Regions from separate parts of the Neorhizobium sp. LjRoot104 genome, predicted to be linked through region 2. Evidence: riboswitches for the same ligand, from Rfam matches in the RefSeq annotation. Region 2 holds a riboswitch; the other holds the start of a gene.
What was found. A riboswitch is a leader RNA that binds a small molecule or an ion and turns the genes downstream of it on or off. The one in region 2 is predicted to bind cobalamin.

Region 1: linked by a shared signal. The riboswitch ahead of ACSQ8R_RS02145 (aromatic ring-hydroxylating oxygenase subunit alpha) and the one ahead of bluB (5,6-dimethylbenzimidazole synthase) in region 2 are both predicted to bind cobalamin.

What each region holds. Positions count from the first base shown of each region.
Region 1 is NZ_CAXURS020000001.1:446,159-453,371, forward strand. Features, by position in the region: gene ACSQ8R_RS02130 (FAD-binding oxidoreductase) at 1-872, opposite strand, end outside; gene ACSQ8R_RS02135 (L-threonylcarbamoyladenylate synthase) at 899-1,876, opposite strand; gene ACSQ8R_RS02140 (DUF6656 family protein) at 1,910-2,524, opposite strand; cobalamin riboswitch at 2,690-2,920, shown strand; gene ACSQ8R_RS02145 (aromatic ring-hydroxylating oxygenase subunit alpha) at 3,022-4,266, shown strand; gene ACSQ8R_RS02150 (BA14K family protein) at 4,374-4,796, shown strand; gene ACSQ8R_RS02155 (BA14K family protein) at 4,987-5,439, shown strand; gene ACSQ8R_RS02160 (transporter) at 5,509-6,504, opposite strand; gene ACSQ8R_RS02165 (acyl-CoA dehydrogenase) at 6,915-7,213, shown strand, end outside.
Region 2 is NZ_CAXURS020000001.1:1,528,603-1,535,815, forward strand. Features, by position in the region: gene ACSQ8R_RS07820 (class II 3-deoxy-7-phosphoheptulonate synthase) at 1-26, shown strand, start outside; gene ACSQ8R_RS07825 (GFA family protein) at 180-590, shown strand; gene ACSQ8R_RS07830 (NAD+ synthase) at 650-2,323, shown strand; gene ACSQ8R_RS07835 (TolB family protein) at 2,340-3,170, shown strand; cobalamin riboswitch at 3,198-3,385, shown strand; gene bluB (5,6-dimethylbenzimidazole synthase) at 3,467-4,153, shown strand; gene ACSQ8R_RS07845 (hypothetical protein) at 4,154-4,855, opposite strand; gene ACSQ8R_RS07850 (NADP-dependent malic enzyme) at 4,996-7,213, opposite strand, start outside.

The DNA.
Region 1 (7,213 bases), 1.1 Mb from region 2:
ATGTCGATCAGCGCGTACCACGGATGCGGCTCGGAGAGCGGATCGCGCACGCCCTCGATATGCCGGGTCACGAATTCGATGCCGATGCGCGGCATCATCTCGAAACCGGTCAGCGCCGTGCCGCAGAGGTTCGAGGCCCGCTCGAAGAGTTTCAGCGCATCCGCCGGCGAGGCGAGGCCCGCGAGTGCCACCTGGTGCCCGACCGGCTGCGGAAAGAGTTTCAGCACGGCGCCGGTAATGATGCCGAGCGTGCCTTCCGCGCCGATGAACAGGTCGCGCAGGTCGTAGCCGGTATTGTCCTTCTTGAGCCGGCGCAGTCCGTCCCAGATTTCGCCGGTCGGCAGCACCACTTCGAGCCCGAGGCAGAGCTGGCGGGTATTGCCGTAGGCGAGTACGGCTGTGCCGCCGGCATTGGTGGAAAGGTTGCCGCCGATGCGGCAGGACCCTTCGGAGCCAAGCGACAGCGGAAACAGCCGGTCGACGGCTTCCGCCGCCTTCTGCACGTCCGCAAGGATCGCCCCGGCATCGGCGACCAGCACGTTTGCGACCGGATCGACGTCCCGGATGCGGTTCATGCGTTCGAGCGAGACGATCAGGTCGTGGCCAGCGGTGCGCGGGGTCTGCCCCCCGACGAGGCCGGTATTGCCGGTCTGCGGCACTATCGGCGTGCCGGTTTCGCTTGCAAGCTTCAGGATCGCTGACACTTCCTCGACCGAACCCGGCTTCAGGAGCATGGGCGACGAACCTTTGTAGAGCCCGCGGCCCTCGATGAGATGAGGCGCAAGATCGCGGGCATCGCGCAGGACGTGGTTCTCGCCGACGATCGCCGCGAAGCGGTCGAGAAGCTCTGGTTTCGGCCCTGAAATGTCCATAAGCGTCTCCTCCTATTAGCCCCGGCTTATTCCCGGGGGGCGGCCGCCCTTGCCAGCCGGTCGTTGATGGCCTCGCCGAGCCCATGGTCGGGAATGGGCGTGACGGCGATACTGACGGCGCCGGTGGCGTCGGCGCGCTTCAGGTAATCGAACAGGTTTGCCGCCGCCTGCGCAAGGTCGCCGGACGGGCTCAGGTCAAAAACCGCTGCGGCGAGTTTCATTCCCCTGACCGGGGCCGAACCGAGCCGGATCAATGCCTCGCCCGCCTCGACATGGTCGGCGTTGAGCCTGACCGCTGCACCCGGCGCATAATGAGAGGCCAGCATGCCGGGAGCCTCGATGATTGCCGTCGGTCCCTCCGGCCGGATCACCGCAAGCCCGGTCGCCTTCTCGATCTCTTCCGCGGCTACCCCGCCTGGCCGCAGCAGCCGGATCACTCCGTTCTCGACCCGAACGATGGTCGATTCCACACCGACCGGGGCCGCGCCGCCGTCGATGATCAACGCCAGCTTGTCGCCCAGATCGTCGGCGACGTGGGCTGCGCTGGTCGGGCTCACCTTGCCGGACGTATTGGCGCTGGGAGCCGCGAGCGGCTTGCCGAAGGCGCGGATCAGTTCGGAGGCGAAACCCTTGGGGAGCCGGATGCCGACCGTATCGAGCCCGGCCGTCGCCAGCGCGTGGATGCCGCTTTCGGGCTTCAGGCGAAGGATCAGGGTAAGAGGCCCTGGCCAGAAAGCTCCGGCAAGCCTGCGCGAGATCGGGTCGAAGACGGCGTAACGCTCGGCCATGTCGAGATCCGACATGTGGCAGATCAGCGGATTGAAGCGCGGCCGGCCCTTGGTCTCGTAAATGCGCGTGATGGCGGCGGGATTGGTGGCATCCGCCGCAAGCCCGTAGACCGTCTCGGTCGGGATCGCGACGGGAAGCCCGTCGCCAAGCACGGCGCAGGCTTGGGCGAGCGCGCCGTCATGATCCCGGGTGATGTCGATGATTTGAGCCGTCATGTCCGCCCGTCAATAACGCGGCCCGTGGCGTCTTCAAAGCCTTTTGATGATCTCGCGAAGCATTTCGTTGGAAGTGCCGAGCATCAGGACGTTCTTGATGGCTTCCATCGGATCGTTGGTCTGGAACAGCAGGCCGTTCTTGCGGATCGTGCGGTTGATCTGCAGCGGCTGACCTGCCTCGCGTTCGACCGCGACGGCAAAGTACATACGTGAATAGGCCGGGCTGATATGCTCGAAGAAGGTTTCCTCCTCGCCGATCTTGGAGAAGAAGTTGGCGATATAGAACGACCAGCTCACCGGGACGCCGCGCGGAAGAAGCGTTCTCGCCGCAGTGACGTGGCAATAGCCGAGATGCGGCCGCTCATCGAGCGTGTGGTGAAAGATGATCTTCGGGAACTGGATCGAGCGGTGGAAGGAGTTGATCCGGTTGTGGCTCGTTTCACCGGCGGCCTCGAGCCTTTTGCCCGTGCGCTCTGCGACTTCGGTGTGGGTGAGGTAGCGACGCTCTTCCGGCAGCCAGATCGGATTGTAGCGGGCGATGCGCCCTGTCCGGAGGAATTCGGAATGGGACGCGGTCTTTGCCACCACCGGCGCTGGAGGCGTTGGTGGAGGAGCTTTGTAATAACGGATCTTTCCCTTGGCCTGCACGGTGGCGTCGCTCCCATTCACGCCGGGATTTTATGGCTTATCCCTTAATGACAGGTTTCGCTTTCGCGGAGCTGGAGTGTTGCATTCTGGGCCGTTTCGCCGCTGTCGCCAACGCGGTTGCCGATGTCGCAATGTTGCCTATGCGACACGCTCGCTCGATGGTTATATCCGCCTCGATCTTGAGGTGCCGCCTGACTAGGGAAGGCGGAGAATTGGGAAGCCGGCAGGGGTTTTCAAAATCCGATCCGGCGCTGCCCCCGCAACGGTGGTGGAGCAACAAGGCACGGCATGAGCCACTGGGAAAGAGCCGCAAAGGCCGCCCGGGAAGGCGCCGAGCCGGTCCCTCCCAGGGACAAGCTCCTGAGCCCGGAAACCAGCCTCGGGACAAAAGATGACGACCGGACGCGGCGGGCGTTCGGGACAGGGTGTTGCGCGGGCTTTCAGGCCGGCCGGCATTTCCATGTCCTTCCGCTGTCCACATTGACGAGGAAGGTAATATGGAAATTCGCAATCAGGCCCTGCGGCAGCTCAAGAACCGTCGTGAAGGCTTCAGCCTCGAGCAGCCCTTCTATACCGATCCCGCCTATTTCAAGCTCGATCTGGAAATGATCTGGTATCGCGACTGGCTGTTCGTCGGACATGATTGCGAGCTGCCGAAGGCCGGAGCCTATTTCACCCTGCAGATCGGCGATTATCCGGTGGTCGTCGTGCGCGGTCGCGACAACCAGATCCGCGCGCTGCACAATACCTGCCGCCATCGCGGCAGCCGCGTCTGCACCAAGGAGCATGGCTCGGCGGTCCGGCTCGTATGTCCCTACCATCAATGGACCTACGAGCTGGACGGCTCGCTTCTGGTCGGCCGCCAGATGGGCCAGGATTTCGACAAGACCCAGTTCAGCATGAAGAAGGTCCATTGCGAGAGCGTCGCCGGCTACATCTTCATCTGCCTTGCCAACGAAGCGCCTGATTTCGCGCCGGTCCGCGCCGCGATCGAACCCTATCTGGCCCCGCATCGCCTGTCGGAAGCCAAGGTCGCGCACCAGTCGACGATCATCGAGAAGGGCAACTGGAAGCTCGTCTGGGAAAACAACCGCGAGTGCTACCACTGCGCCGCGAACCATCCGGAACTCTGCCGCACCTATCCGGAATCGCCGACCGCGACCGGCGTCCAGGGTGCCAAGGACGATCCTGTCATCGCCGCCCATTGGCAGCGCTGCGAGGAGGCGGGGTTGCCGAGCGAATTCCGCATGGACGAAACCGGCCAGTTCCGCGTCGCGCGCATGCCGCTGATCGAGGATGCCGAGAGCTACACGATGAGCGGCCGCAACGCCGTGCAGCGCAAGCTCTCGGACGACGTGACGATCAATTCGATCGGCACCATGCTGCTCTTCCACTATCCGAGCAGCTGGAACCACATTCTCGGCGACCACGCGATCTCGTTCCGCGTCACCCCGCTCGGGCCGGAGGAAACGGCGGTCACCACCAAATGGCTTGTTCACAAGGATGCGGTCGAGGGCGTCGACTACAATCTCGAAGAGCTGACGCATGTCTGGAACATGACCAACGACCAGGACCGCCAGATCGTCGAGGAAAACGCCTTCGGCATCCGCTCGCCCGCCTATGAGCCGGGTCCCTATTCCGTGCTCCACGAGGGTGGCGTCATGCAGTTCGTCGAATGGTATTCGAACTTCATGGTGAACCGGCTGCAGGGCGACCAGGCGAAGCTTTCGATCGTCGCATGATCGCCAGCTCGTGATCGGCGTTGATCGGCGCCTGGCCTGCCTCCAGGAACCGATTGCTTCGTCCGGCGTTGTTTTCTGATTAAAAATCAGATGAGGAAACACCCCGCATGAACGCATTTCGTCTACGCCTGACAGCGGTGGCAGTTGCCGTCGCGACCACGTTTGCCGGGCTTGTGCCAGCGCAGGCCATTCAGATGCCGGCTCCTCCCTCCGGCATTTCGGCCGCGGGCGATGTCACCAATGTCCAGTACCGTCGCGACTTCCGGCGTGACCGCTACGGCTGGTACAGGGGTCATCGCGGTTACCGTGACCGTCGCGCCGGCTATCGCTATCACAACGGTTTCTGGTTCCCGCTGGCGGCCTTCGGTGCCGGCGCGATCATCGGTGGTGCTATTCAAGCCCCCCGCGCGCAGTATTCGAACCGGCACGTCGCCTGGTGTGAAAGCCGTTATCGCACCTACCGCGCCTGGGACGACACCTATGTGCCGCGCGCCGGCGTGCGGGCACGCTGCATCTCGCCTTACAGATAAGCACGCATCGTTCATCTGAAGCCAAGCCCGGTCGCGGACAAGCCGCAACCGGGCTTGCTTCGTCGCGGGGCCCGTTAATTGCGCATTCAGGATGAACTTCCTAAGGTCTCGGCAAATTTCAAATCCGCTGCATATTAAAACAAGTGGCTGTCGAAAATTGAAACATGGACAAGGGATCTGGGGACTGAACATGACTCTTTTGAAGAACATCGCGGTTGCGGGCATCTCCGTTGCCGTTCTCGCCGGCTCTCTGATGCCGGCTCAGGCGATGCCGCTGCCGGCCGCTCCGGCCGCCGGGATCGAAACGAACGCCAATGCGGAGGTCACCCTCGTGCAGTACCGTCGTCATGGCGGCGGCTGGTATCGTGGGCATCGCGGTTATCGCGACTACCGTCCGGGCTATCGCCGCCACAACGGTTACTGGTTTCCGCTGGCGGCATTCGGTGCCGGCGCCCTGATCGGCGGCGCCATCGCTGCCCAGCCGCGTTATGTCGAGCCGGCGCCGGTCTATGGCGGAGGGGACGACATCAATCCGCGCCATTACGAATGGTGCGCTGACCGCTACCGGTCCTACGACGCCTATTCGAACTCGTTCCAGCCGAATTACGGCCCACGCCAGACCTGCTATTCGCCTTATTTCTAAGAGCGCCCTGACAGGCACTATCCAACCCGTCCGGTATCATAGCCGGGCGGGTTTTCATTTGTTCAGCGGTCAGAGAATTCCGGTGCGCTTCAACAGCCACCAGGCGGCCAGCACCGAAACGCCGATCAGGCCGAAGGCATAGGCCGTCCCGCCGGAACCCCCTTCGAAAGGCAGCGACGAGGTGTTCATCCCGAAAAAGCCGGTGACCAAGGTCGGCGGCAGCAGGAAGGCGGTCATTAGCGACAGGATGTAGAGGTGCCGGTTGGTTTCGGAGGAGAGCTTCGAGTCGATTTCCTCGTGCAGCAGCCGGGCGCGTTCCTGTAGCGCGTAGACGTCGTGGTCCGCCGCCTCCAGCCTTCCGATCAGCCGCGCGGCGGCGTCGTCGAAACCGGGCGGCATCTCGTCGTCGTCGGTCGCCGCGGCGCGCCTGAGCAGCGTCAGCACGGTTCTCAGATGCCGGTGCAGCCTGACCACCGTCCGTCTGATCGGCGCGAGACGGCGCCGTTCGTCGCGTGGGGTGTTGTCGTAGACGAAATCCTCGATGATGTTCATCTCTTCGGTCAGTTCCATCACCAGGGCGATCAGCGTGCGCTGGAATTCGGCGACCAGCGTCTCGAACACGTCGATCGGCTTCTTGTAACGCGAGGCGTTCTTTTCGATCGCAGCCCGCACCCGGTCGACCGAACGCAGAGGCTGCAGCCGGGTGGTGATGATCAGCCTGTCCGAGACGAAGAAATGCAGCCAGCCGATATTGCGTGTCTCGCTGTCGAATTCCCGCTGGAAATCGACAAGCGTGCCGTAGACGAGCTGCTCGTCCAGCGTCACGGCAGCGTGGGTGTCGTGGGTGATGAGTGCTGCGATCGCCGGTGGAGTGAGGCCCGGGAAATTTTCCAGGAAGGCGTTGACCCGGCTGTCGGCGAGATTGAGATGCAGCCACAGGAACCCGTCTCCGGGCTCAAGATCGCTGCGTGCCGCATCGAGGGGCAACCGGGTGCAGGGCGCCGATCCCGGATGAAAGCGATAGGCCCAGACGAGGCCTGGGACAGCGGGGTTCATGAGCGACATGGGCGAGGAATCCGGAAGCATAGGCATCACTCCATAGACCCCTTCTGTAACGCTCGTTTCAACAAGATTCTCCAAAGCAGAAAAAGTAGCTTAGGCTCGTCATCTTGCAGCGCCAGACAGTGGCTCAACTCGGCTGGAAATTCATATGCTGCCAGAAGACGAATACCGCAAGCAATCCGAAGTCGCCGCCGCCGCCGACCGAAACGATCCGGCCCCTTTGGCATGGCTGGATGCGGTGCTTGCCGGTTAGCCGAATGCCGGAGACGGAAGGTATCGTCCGTTCGCCCTCTACCGACGAACGTTGACAATCCCGTTTACGTTTACGTAAAAAGCATAGGAGGAATGCCGGCCGCACAGAATCGGCTAGACTAGCGCGGTCGCGGCTGCAACCCGTGAGGAGGAGGAGCATCATGTACAAGGCACCGGTCGAGGAGATCGCCTTCACCCTGAACCACGTGGCCGGTCTTGCGGACGCCCTGGAGATCGGCAGGTTCGGGGATCTGAGCGCCGATCTGGTCGAGGCGATCCTCGAGGAGGCGGGACGTTTCGCCGGCAACGAGATGGCGCCGCTCGGCGAGATCGGCGACACCCAGGGCGCCCGTCTCACGGACGGCAAGGTGAAGACGCCTGACGGCTGGCCTGAACTCTACCGGCACTGGCGGGAAGGCGGCTGGAACGGACTGACCGCGCCGGAAGCGTTCGGCGGCCA
Region 2 (7,213 bases):
AAAAGCGGATGGTCGTCAACGGCTGAACTGCCACGCACGGTAGCTGAAAATCGGAGAAGGCCGGCGGTGACGCTGGCCTTTTACTATTATTTCCCCTGATGGCATGATCAGCCGAATAGATTTGACCCCGTGGCCCGCGCTCGCGACACTGAGCATGTTGCTTTCGTCGGGGATGTTGCATGGAGCAGAAGAACAGCGGTCGTTGCCTGTGCGGTGCGATCCGGTTTGAAACGGTCGGTCCGCTGCGGACGGTTACGGCTTGCCATTGTTCGCAATGCCGCCGTCAGACCGGGATTTACTACGCGGCGACCAGCGTTCGCGTCGAGAACATGACGCTCGAAGGCGAGGAGGCGCTCAGCTGGTATCGCGCCAGCGATGAAGCGCGGCGCGGCTTCTGCTCGCAATGCGGCTCGGCGCTGTTCTGGCAGGCGGAGGGCGCACAGAGCATTTCGATCCTGGCGGGCGCCTTCGACCAGCCGAGCGGGCTTGTCATGGGCGAGCACATCTATTGCGCCGACAAGGCGGATTTCTATGAATTGCCCGAGGACGGCGTGCCGCATTATCCGGACGATCGGCCCACATCCGCCTGACGGACAAAAAACTCTCGGAACACGTTGCCCCCATCTGCTGCGGACGCTAAATCGGTACCATGACCCAGGACATCAGCCAGACCTTCCGCATCGCCGTCGCCCAGCTCAACCCGACCGTCGGCGATATCGCCGGCAATCTGGCGCTGGCCCGAGAAGCCCGAAGAGATGCCGCCCGCGAGGAGGCGGATATCGTTCTTTTCACCGAGCTTTTCCTGTCCGGTTATCCGCCTGAAGACCTCGTTCTGAAGCCGGCTTTCCTGAAGGCGTGCCTGAAGGCGGTCGAGGAGCTCGCGGCCGATACGGCCGACGGCGGTCCCGGCGTCATCATCGGTTTTCCGCGCCTGGGCAAGGAGGGTCGCCACAATTCGATCGCTGTGCTCGACGGCGGCAAGGTGATCGCCGTGCGCGACAAGATCGACCTGCCGAACTATGGCGAGTTCGACGAGAAACGCGTCTTCATCGCCGGCGAGATGCCGGGACCGGTCAATTTCCGCGGCGTGCGGCTCGGCATCCCGATCTGCGAGGACATCTGGGGCGATCTCGGCGTCTGCGAGACGCTGTCGGAGAGCGGCGCGGAAATCCTGCTGGTGCCGAACGGTTCGCCCTATTATCGCGGCAAGGTGGATATCCGCCACCAGGTCGTCCTGAAGCAGGTGATCGAGACCGGCCTGCCGATGATCTATGCGGCTCAGCTCGGCGGCCAGGACGAACTGGTCTTCGACGGCGCCAGCTTCGCCTTCAATGTGGACAAGTCGCTTGCCTTCCAGATGAGCCAGTTCGAGCCGGCCGTTGCCGTCACCGAGTGGAGACGGATTGGCGAGACCTGGCATTGCGCCCGAGGGCCGATGGCGCGCATTCCGGAAAAGGAGGAGGCGGATTACCGCGCCTGCCTTCTCGGTTTCCGCGATTACGTCAACAAGAACGGCTTCAAGTCGGTCGTGCTCGGCCTGTCCGGTGGTATCGACAGCGCGATCTGCGCGGCGATCGCCGTCGATGCGCTCGGCGAGGAGAGGGTGCGCACGGTGATGCTGCCCTATCGCTATACGTCGGAGGACTCGCTGAAGGACGCCGCCGATTGCGCCAGGGCGCTCGGCTGCCGTTACGACATCGTGCAGATCGCCGAGCCGGTGGACGGCTTTTCGTCGGCGCTGGCCGAACTGTTCGAGGTAACCGAGGAGGGCATTACCGAGGAGAACCTCCAGAGCCGCGCCCGCGGCACGATCCTGATGGCGATCTCCAACAAGTTCGGCTCGATGGTGGTGACGACCGGCAACAAGTCGGAAATGTCGGTCGGTTACGCCACCCTCTACGGCGACATGAACGGCGGCTTCAACCCGATCAAGGACCTCTACAAGATGCAGGTCTATGCGCTGTCCGCTTGGCGCAACCAACACCTGCCGCCGACGGCGCTCGGCCCGAGCGGCGAGGTGATCCCGAAGAACATCATCTCCAAGGCCCCATCCGCGGAACTTCGGCCCAACCAGACCGACCAGGATTCGCTGCCGCCCTATCCGGTACTCGACGATATCCTGGAATGCCTTGTCGAGCTGGAGATGGGCACCGAGGAGATCATCGCCCGCGGGCATGATATCGCCACCGTGCACCGGATCGAGCACCTCCTGTATCTCGCCGAATACAAGCGGCGGCAATCGGCGCCCGGGGTAAAAATCACCAAGAAGAATTTCGGCCGCGACCGGCGTTACCCGATCACCAACCGGTTCCGGGACCGGTAGGAGAGGGATCATGGCCCTGCGCAGCTCGGTCGAGATCTTCAACATCCGAAGCCGGACGATGCGGGTGGTCTGGCAGACGGAAGCCCTGTTCGAGGCGCCCAACTGGTCTCCGGACGGGCAATATCTGATGCTGAACAGCGAGGGCCTGATCTATCGGCTGTCACCGGACGGTGACGGCGGTCCGCAACTTGTCGATACGGGCTTTGCCCTGCAATGCAACAACGACCACGGCATTTCGCCTGACGGTTCGCTGATCGCCATTTCCGACAAGGTGGAGTTCGGCAAGTCGGCGATCTATGTGCTTCCCGTCGGTGGCGGTGTACCGAGGCTAGTGACCCGGAACCTGCCGTCCTACTGGCATGGCTGGTCGCCCGACGGAAAAAGCTTCGCCTATTGCGGCATCCGCGGCGACGAATTCGACATTTATACGATCGGTATCGAAGGCGGTGAGGAGACCAGGCTGACCTTTGGCGAGGGCCGCAATGACGGGCCGGATTATTCGCCCGACGGCAAGTGGATCTATTTCAACTCCAGCCGCAGCGGGCTCATGCAGATCTGGCGCGTTCCGGCCGCCGGTGGTCCGGCGGAGCGGATCACCGACAGCGATTACGGCGACTGGTTTCCACATCCGTCGCCGAAGGGTGACAAGATCGTCTTCATCTCCTACGACGCCGATGTCCTCGACCATCCGCGTGATCTCGACGTCCGCGTCCGGCTGATGGACATCGACGGCGGCAATGCCGAGACGCTGTTCGATCTCTTCGGCGGGCAGGGCACGATGAACTCGCCCAACTGGTCGCCGGATGGTGATGAATTCGTCTATGTACGCTATTTCCCTGTCGCATGAGCGTCTTGCGGCGAAGACTGGGTAGGGGCATAACTGATCCGGTCAGGTGCCGGCGACAAGCCGGAGAATCGGGAATCCGGGGTGGAACCGGAACGTGCCCAACGCTGTGAGGTGGACGCCCGGCCGCAGGAATTCAGCCACTGGGAAACCGGGAAGGCCGCGGCGGGAGGCGGACGAAGCCAAGTCAGAAGACCGGCCTGACACGATAGACCGAACCCGCGCGGACGGCGGCAAGGTTTCGGACCTCTCCTTGCTTCCGAAAGGCTGGGGAGCGACGGCATTGTTGGGGATAAACGATGCGACCTGACCCTTTTGCGCATGCCTTGCGGCCCGCCGGTGAATTTTCCAAGGCCGAACGTACGGCCGTTTATCGGGCGATCGAGACCCGCCGCGACGTGCGCGACCAGTTCCTGCCCGATCCGCTGCCGGACGACCTGGTAAGGCGACTGCTTGGCGCTGCGCATGCAGCTCCCTCCGTCGGCTTCATGCAGCCCTGGAATTTCATCCTCATCCGCGATCAGGCGGTGCGGGAGGCCGCATGGACCGCCTTCTCGCGCGCCAATGACGAAGCCGCGGAGATGTTTCCGGATGAAAGCCGCGACCTCTATCGCAGTCTCAAGCTCGAAGGCATCCGCAAGGCGCCACTGTCGATCTGCGTCACCTGCGATCCCGATCGCGCCGGCCCGGTTGTGCTCGGCCGTACCCACAATTCGCGCATGGACGCCTATTCGACCGTCTGCGCCGTGCAGAACCTCTGGCTTGCGGCCAGGGCCGAAGGCGTCGGCGTCGGCTGGGTCAGCATCTTTCACGACGAGGACGTGCGCGGGCTGCTTGGCATTCCCGACCGCATCGAGATCATCGCCTGGCTCTGCCTCGGTTACGTCGATCGGCTCTATGGCGAGCCGGAGCTGGCGCTCAAGGGCTGGCGCCAGCGCCTGACTCTGGACGAACTGGTGTTTCATGACCGATGGGAGAACCGCTGACTATTGCTGCGGCTGCGGTCCTGCCGATTTCGGATTGCTGAGATCGATACTCTCGTCGGGCAGGAAGGTCGGCCCGACGGTGCGCACCTTCCTGTTCGGATCGTAGGCCCGCTCCGGTGGCGGTGTGAGTATCGGCGGCTGGACGGCGGCTGCCTGTGGCTTTTGTGGCGGGCGGGTGCGCAGGTTGGTGATCCCGGAATAGGGCTGCTCTTCCTTCGGAAGTTCGATCCCCGGCACCTTTCGCCGATCGTCGATAACAGGCGGCAGCGGTTCGAAAGAGGGGATGCAGCGCTGTTCGCGAATGGCGGCGAGAATGGCATTCCGCTCTTCCGAGGGCAGGATCATCTGCCGCGAACTATTCCGTTCCGCCGCCAGCGCATCGCGGCTCTGCTCCATTCTGTCCAGCGCATCCCGCATCTGGCCGCAGACCTCGGCATTCGGGCCGCCCAAAACCACGACGCTGCCATTGCCGCAACCGGCGCGGCGCATGTCGATCCTGAGCTCCCGGATATCGGTATTGTATTCGCCGAGCTGCTGGGCATAGCTGCGTGCCGCGGACGTGCTGCCGATGATCTGCGGGCTATTGCCAAGTTTCCGGTAAAGCGCCGCGCAAACGGCGGGGTCCCCCGCCAGCGCTGCGGCAGGCAGGAAAAACAGCGGTATGGTCAGCAGGCCGCGAAGCGGGATCGGCAATTCCGGCATCCTCTCCAGAGTTTGGAGATGGCATCATGGAACGTGCCGGTTGACAATCTCATAAAGCGGCGATCACCGCATGTGAAAACAGATCTCAGATACGGTGTGAGCCCCCAACGGGGCTCACGCCAATCGCGAGTTTAAACAACTTAAGATTGAATTTGTAAATTTGGCTGCGATGCTTCCACGACGGCCAGGGCCGCCATGTTCACCACGCCGCGCGACGTGACCGAGGACGACAGGATATGCGCCGGCCGGGCCGCCCCGAGAAGGATGGGCCCGACATGCAGGGCGTCCGTCAGGTTGCGCACGAGGCCGAGCGAGATGTTTGCCGCGTCGAGGTTCGGGAAGACCAGCAGGTTGGCTTCGCCGGTGAGCGAGCTGTTCGGCATGGCCCGCTTGCGCAGCGTTTCGGACAGGGCGGAGCCGCCCTGCATTTCGCCGTCGACTTCGAGTTCCGGCGCACGCTGGCGCACCAGCTTCAGGGCAGCCCGCATCTTCTGGGCGCTTTCCGAATCGCGCGAGCCGAAATTCGAATGGCAGATCAGCGCCGCCTTCGGAGTGATGCCGAACCGGCGGATTTCCTCGGCCGCGAGAACCGTGATCTCGGCGATCTCCTGCGCGGACGGGTTGTAGTTGACGAAAGTGTCGGTGAAGAACATCGCACCGCGCTGGGAGATCACCAGGCTGAGGCCCGAGAAGGCGCAGACGTCCGGCCGCTTGCCGATGATCTGGTTCACGTCGCTGAGATGCTTGTCGTAACGGCCTTCGACGCCGCAGATCAGCGCATCCGCATCGCCGCGCTTGACCGCGAGCGCGCCGATCACCGTGTTGTTGGTGCGCACGATGGTGCGCGCCGCTTCCGGATTGATGCCTTCGCGGCCGACCAGGGCGAAATATTCGTCGACATAGTCGCGATAGCGCGGATCGTCTTCCGGGTTGACCACGGCGAAATCGACATTCGGGCGGATGCGGATACCGAAGCGGGCAAGCCGCGCTTCGATGACCGAAGGACGACCGATCAGGATCGGGGTCGCCGTCTTTTCTTCGAGCAGGACCTGGGCGGCGCGCAGCACGCGCTCGTCCTCGCCCTCGGCGAAGATCACCCGGTTCCTCTCGGAAGCCTTGGCGGCGCTGAAGATCGGCTTCATCACGAAACCGGAGCGCCAGACGAAGCGGTTCAACTGGTCGAGATAGGCCTCGAAATCCTGGATCGGCCGCGAGGCGACGCCGGTCTCGGCAGCGGCTTTGGCAACCGCAGGGGCAATGCGCAGGATGAGGCGCGGATCGAAAGGCGAGGGGATGAGATAGTCGGCTCCGAAGATCGGCGTCTCGCCGGAATAGGCGCGAGCGGCAACGTCGGAGACTTCCTCGCGTGCAAGCGCTGCGATCGCCTTGACCGCTGCCATCTTCATTTCCTCGTTGATCGTCCGGGCGCCGCAATCGAGCGCGCCGCGGAAGATGTAGGGGAAACACAGCACGTTGTTGACCTGGTTCGGGAAGTCCGAACGGCCGGTGCAGATCATCGCGTCGGGACGGGCGGCGCGGGCGAGCTCCGGCATGATTTCCGGCGTCGGATTGGCAAGCGCCATGATCAGCGGCTTTTCGGCCATCTGTGCCAGGAGTTCTGGCTTCAGCACGCCGGCGGCGGAGAGGCCGAGAAACACGTCGGCGCCGCCGATGCTGTCGGCAAGGACGCGCTTTTCGGATTTCTGGGTGTAGATTTCCTTCCACTCGTCCATCAGCGTATTGCGCCCGTCATAGACAAGGCCTTCGATGTCGTGGACCCAGATATTCTCTTTCTTCGCGCCGAGCGAAACGAGGAGATGCAGGCAGGCGAGCGCGGCAGCACCCGCGCCTGAGGTAACGATCTTCACGTCGGCGATGTTTTTTCCGGCGAGTTCAAGCCCGTTCAGGACCGCGGCGGCGACGATGATCGCAGTGCCGTGCTGGTCGTCGTGGAAGACCGGGATGTTCATCTTTTCGCGCAGCCGGCGTTCGACTTCGAAACACTCCGGCGACTTGATGTCTTCGAGGTTGATGCCGCCGAAGGTCGGCTCGAGCGCCGAGACGGTCGAGACCATCGCCTCGATGCCGGGCGCGTCGATCTCGATGTCGAAAACGTCGATGCCGGCGAATTTCTTGAAGAGGACGGCCTTGCCTTCCATGACCGGCTTGGAAGCCAGTGGTCCGATATTGCCAAGCCCCAGTACGGCCGAGCCGTTGGAGACCACCGCGACGAGGTTGGCGCGGGCGGTATAGTCCGCGGCCATATCCGGATTGTCGCGAATCGCGAGGCATGGGGCTGCAACGCCCGGCGAATAGGCGAGCGCCAGGTCGCGCTGGTTGCCGAGCGGCTTGGTTGCC